2 regions of the Candidatus Brocadia sinica JPN1 genome follow, and region 1 is predicted to be linked to the other one. Evidence: riboswitches for the same ligand, from Rfam matches in the RefSeq annotation. Region 1 holds a riboswitch; the other holds the start of a gene.
The links. Region 1 has a riboswitch for cyclic di-GMP ahead of BROSI_RS19255 (RCC1 domain-containing protein). Riboswitches for the same ligand answer to the same signal wherever they lie in the genome.

Region 1 (2,203 bases):
CCATACCGTACCTTCAGATTTTAATCCAAGACTATGAAATCCTCCGCCTCCAATAACGGCAACATCACTCAGATTCTTTACCTGAACAGGGACTGTACTATTACTAGTCGCTCCGTTCCCGAGTTGTCCATAAGAGTTATCTCCCCATCCCCAAACCGTACCGTCTGATTTTGCAGCCAGACTGTGAGAACGCCCACGTTCAATGGCAATGACATTACTAAGATTCTTCACTTGTCCAGGTACTGTACTATTACCGGCGGTTCCATTACCCAATTGACCGGAATCATTTTGTCCCCATGCCCAGACCGTACCATCCGACTTTAGGGCAAGGCTGTGAAATCTTCCGCCAGCAAGGGCAGCAACATCGCTAAGATTGCTTACCTGTACGGGGGTAGCGCTATCATTGGTAGTTCCGTTACCCAATTGGCCAAAATCATTCCTTCCCCATCCCCAGACTGTGCCATCCGACTTTAGGGCAAGGCTGTGAAATCCTCCGCCAGCAAGGGCAGCAACATCGCTAAGATTGCTTACCTGTACGGGGGCAGCGCTATCATTGGTAGTTCCGTTACCCAATTGGCCAAAATCATTCCTTCCCCATCCCCAGACTGTGCCATCCGACCTCAGGGCAAGACCGTGAAATCCTCCGCCAGCAAGGGCAGCAGCATCGCTAAGATTGTTTACCTGTACGGGAACAGCGCTATCATTGGTAGTTCCGTTACCCAATTGGCCAAAATCATTCCTTCCCCATCCCCAGACCGTACCATCGAATTTTAGGGCTACACTGTAAGACCAACCACCAGCTATAGCGGTGATACCGTTAAAATTACCTGTCTTTCCCGGGACGGTATTTACCTGTATGGGAATTGTACTGTCGCTGGTGGTACCGTTACCTAATTGGCCAAAATCATTGCGTCCCCATGCCCAGACTGTACCGTCTGGTTTCAATACAAGACTATGATGTCCTCCCCCTGCTAGTTGGGGGACTACAGATGCCAATGAAGTATTGCTAGCGGTCAATACCAGTGAAAAGAAAATCGCTATGCACGAAAGAATGCTAAACTTGACCTGGATAGGGACAAAAGATATGTTTTTCATAACCTTTCTGCCTCCTTTCTGACGTTAAGGGGGTGGTTTTTGTAATAATGATTAGTCGACTTCACGTTTTCCATAAAAGATATGGCTACAGTATGCGAATGCTTTTTCATAAATATCTTTAGAACAATAAAGCCTTACTGCAAAGATACCATATAAAACATCTTCGGCAGTAAGGCTGTCTTATTTTTAGCCGCTTAAACGGTTTAAACCGTTCGACCGTTTAAACCATTTTTTAGCTAAGACCCTTTACTTTGCGTCCCCTGATTGCTCAGGGTTTACCTTTATCGCGATGTATTCTGTGACTCTATTTTTTTAAAAATAATACTATATAGCCTGAATGAAGGCAAAACTAAAAAAGTTTGAGGAATTATAGTTTTGTTAGCCGAAGAGAATATAATTACATCCACCCATTCTTACGGGAGACAACTTCATCGTGAACGCTCAGTCAAACAATTAAAGGGTGCATTCTTATTGCAAAGTTTCATTTTGGCTGAATAATTACATCGGTTCAATATAGCTATTAACTTTCAAGAAATCAATAGAAAATAAGGGGGTAGATGAACATTCCTTTTTTAAGCGCACAATATGCTCATATACTTTTGCAACAGACTTAGCCTTATATTTTCTTGACAGATCGCTGTTTGGTAACTATCTTGATGTTTATTGGTGAAATGGAGGTAGAATATGCGAATTGCTATTGGGTCTGATCATGCTGGATTCGAATTGAAGGAGTACCTGACTGCTTTTCTTCGCCGGCAGGGATATCACGTTGTAGATTTGGGCACATACAACAGGGACCCGGTAGACTATCCCGATTTTGCCGAGGCCGTTGGGTTAGCGATTCACAATGGCCAGGCAGATCGAGGTGTCCTGATTTGCTGCAGCGGTGTCGGCGCTTCAGTGGCAGCGACCAAGATACCTGGCATCCGTGCAGGGCTTTGTCATGATACGTATTCAGCTCACCAGGGTGTGGAACATGACGATATGAATATTCTGGTACTGGGCTCATGTGTTGCTGGGCTTGAGCTGGCAAAAGAACTCGTTCGGGTGTTCGTGGGAGCTGAATTTACCGGAGAAGAGCGCCACCGCCGAAGGCTGGAAAAGATCA
Region 2 (2,203 bases), 2.5 Mb from region 1:
AGTCCGGAGACCATGTCCTTCCGGTAACATACGCATTCCCCGCGCTATCCACGGCGATTCCATAGGCATAATCGGGACGACTTCCTCCCAGATAAGTAGAATAGATCAGGATAGGGTCAATGATGAGAGGGTATCGTTTATCATAGGATGCTACCTGGAAGCCGTAGATGTGGCATTGTCCCTGCCCGTTTCTTGCGTCCATATTATCTGATACTTTCCCGGAGAATGACCGGTGGCCACGGATTACAAACCTTCCGTCTACCTCCACCTTCTTCCCCTGTATCTCCTGATACACATACGGTTTCTTCTGGATCAGTTTTCCTTCCTTGAGACCTATCTCCATGTTTCCTTCTTCTGTTATCTTTACATCCTCTATTCCTTTGTATGAAAGCTGTATACGGGATGGGTTTGCGCCTGGATTGACGATGATATCATACTCAAACTGGCGGTTGTTTCCATAAAATTTCATGTCTATGCCTTTATAAATATCCTTATAGACAATTGCCTTATGAGTGCGTATCTTGGTCTTCCATTTCCCAGGGTCGTTGCCAATAAGGTAATTTACTTTTCCCTCCAGCAATTCTTCTGCGGTAATTTCCGGATTGTTCCTGGCCCCTAAAGGGATAAGCCTTACAACTTCAGCATTCACCAAAGACAAATACATCCCTCTTTCCGTAAAGAACGTAGCATGCCCGCTCCCCTTCTCATAAAACCGCACCCTCGTATCCATTTGCCCATTATTCTGGGTAAAATGCAGGGGAAGTTTGCCATAGCGCTCCTGGATATTAACCGTATTCGTCTGCCAGTTCGTATCCGCAGAGGCGCTATTTGCCACCTCCATCAGAGGCGCTAATGAAACCCAAGCCGCCGCAGCGCATAACAAACCATGCTTAACGACTGTTAAACAAGATTCTGTGCCCACGTCACTCTCCTTTCTTCCTATTGTTCAAACAAAAAAGCCTTACTACAAAGATATTTTTACAAACATCTTCGGCGGCAAGGCTATCTTTAACCGAGACTACTTCCTTGTTGTCTTACAAATTCACTTTTTGTTGACGCACTTCCCTGTGCGCCCAAGATCCTTTCCTTTGCGCCCCCTGATCGCTCAGGGTTTGCCTTTATCGCGATGCATTCTATCGCTTCCATTATCGAAAGATAATAAAAGAACATTCAAAGCTGCCGAAGCCCTTCCCTCTTACGCCTTGGCAGTATGAAAAGAAGTGTCGGCGCATGATACAGCAAAGTGGCCCGCAAGGTTTGCAGAGTTTCTCTGTATAACCTTAAGCGCATATGATACAAACCATTGTAAGCTTCAGCTCTTCGCTTCTCGTTTTTCATTAATTTGTTCCGCGTTCTCTGAGACCTGGAGAACTATTGCCATAACCTTGCGGTGGGTGTCAATGGCGGCGAAACCACACCAGAGACACCCACGCTCCTCCAACCTCCTAAAACGCGCGATCTGCCCCAAGTGTGCCTGTATGCGCAGGCCCCAGCTTCTCAAATATCTCCTCGTCGGTGTAAGTAATCACTTCTGGCGCCTCGTACACGGGTAATTTCGTGTCTTCCATGGTATGCCTCCTTTCTTTAAGAAAAATGCTCAATGCTTATAAACCTTCATATGTTACAAAACTCTTTGTGTAACCGTCAGCTTCTAACTGATCGCTTACGGTTTTTTTATTCCGCTATTTTGATTCCTGCATCTGACTTCCCTTAAATGTTCTTTAAAAATGCACTTAATCACCTAGTCCGGCCTTACCTGGCGATGCAGGAGTGACAGCGCCAGTTTCACCTTTCTGTCTTGACCGTTTCGTTTTCTGCTTACCGTTATCAATAGGACCATGTAAGGCGCTCTGCCCGTTGTAGTCTATGTCCTCTAGCTTGTAGTAGAATACGCCATCGCCAGGCTTGTCCACAAATTTGTATCCGGCTCCGGAGACCGCATTGCCCTTAGCAGGAATCAGCGTATTATTGATCTTGGCGTAAGATCCGTCCGTACTTTCGGCACGGTAAAGGTTGAAGCCAGCGTTGTCTACCTCCGTGGCCGTCTCCCACGTCAGGACAACTTTGCCGTTGGAACCCGTCCTTGCCTTGAAGGACTTGAGTTCGATGGCATTAGCTTCTTCCCATGTCTTCGTGACCTGATTTGATGTTATGGTATCACCTGCATCATTCACAAAACTTGCCTCGATAACGTCGGTACCGG

Region 2: it holds a riboswitch for cyclic di-GMP, as region 1 does, so the genes downstream of both, BROSI_RS03585 (DUF7948 domain-containing protein) here and BROSI_RS19255 (RCC1 domain-containing protein) in region 1, are expected to answer to the same signal.

What each region holds. Positions count from the first base shown of each region.
Region 1 covers NZ_BAFN01000001.1:3,334,856-3,337,058, reverse strand. The annotation lists gene BROSI_RS19255 (RCC1 domain-containing protein) at 1-1,095, opposite strand, end outside; cyclic di-GMP riboswitch class I at 1,258-1,385, opposite strand; gene rpiB (ribose 5-phosphate isomerase B) at 1,780-2,203, shown strand, end outside.
Region 2 covers NZ_BAFN01000001.1:796,247-798,449, reverse strand. The annotation lists gene BROSI_RS03585 (DUF7948 domain-containing protein) at 1-922, opposite strand, end outside; cyclic di-GMP riboswitch class I at 990-1,127, opposite strand; gene BROSI_RS20965 (hypothetical protein) at 1,446-1,568, opposite strand; gene BROSI_RS03580 (Ig-like domain-containing protein) at 1,734-2,203, opposite strand, start outside.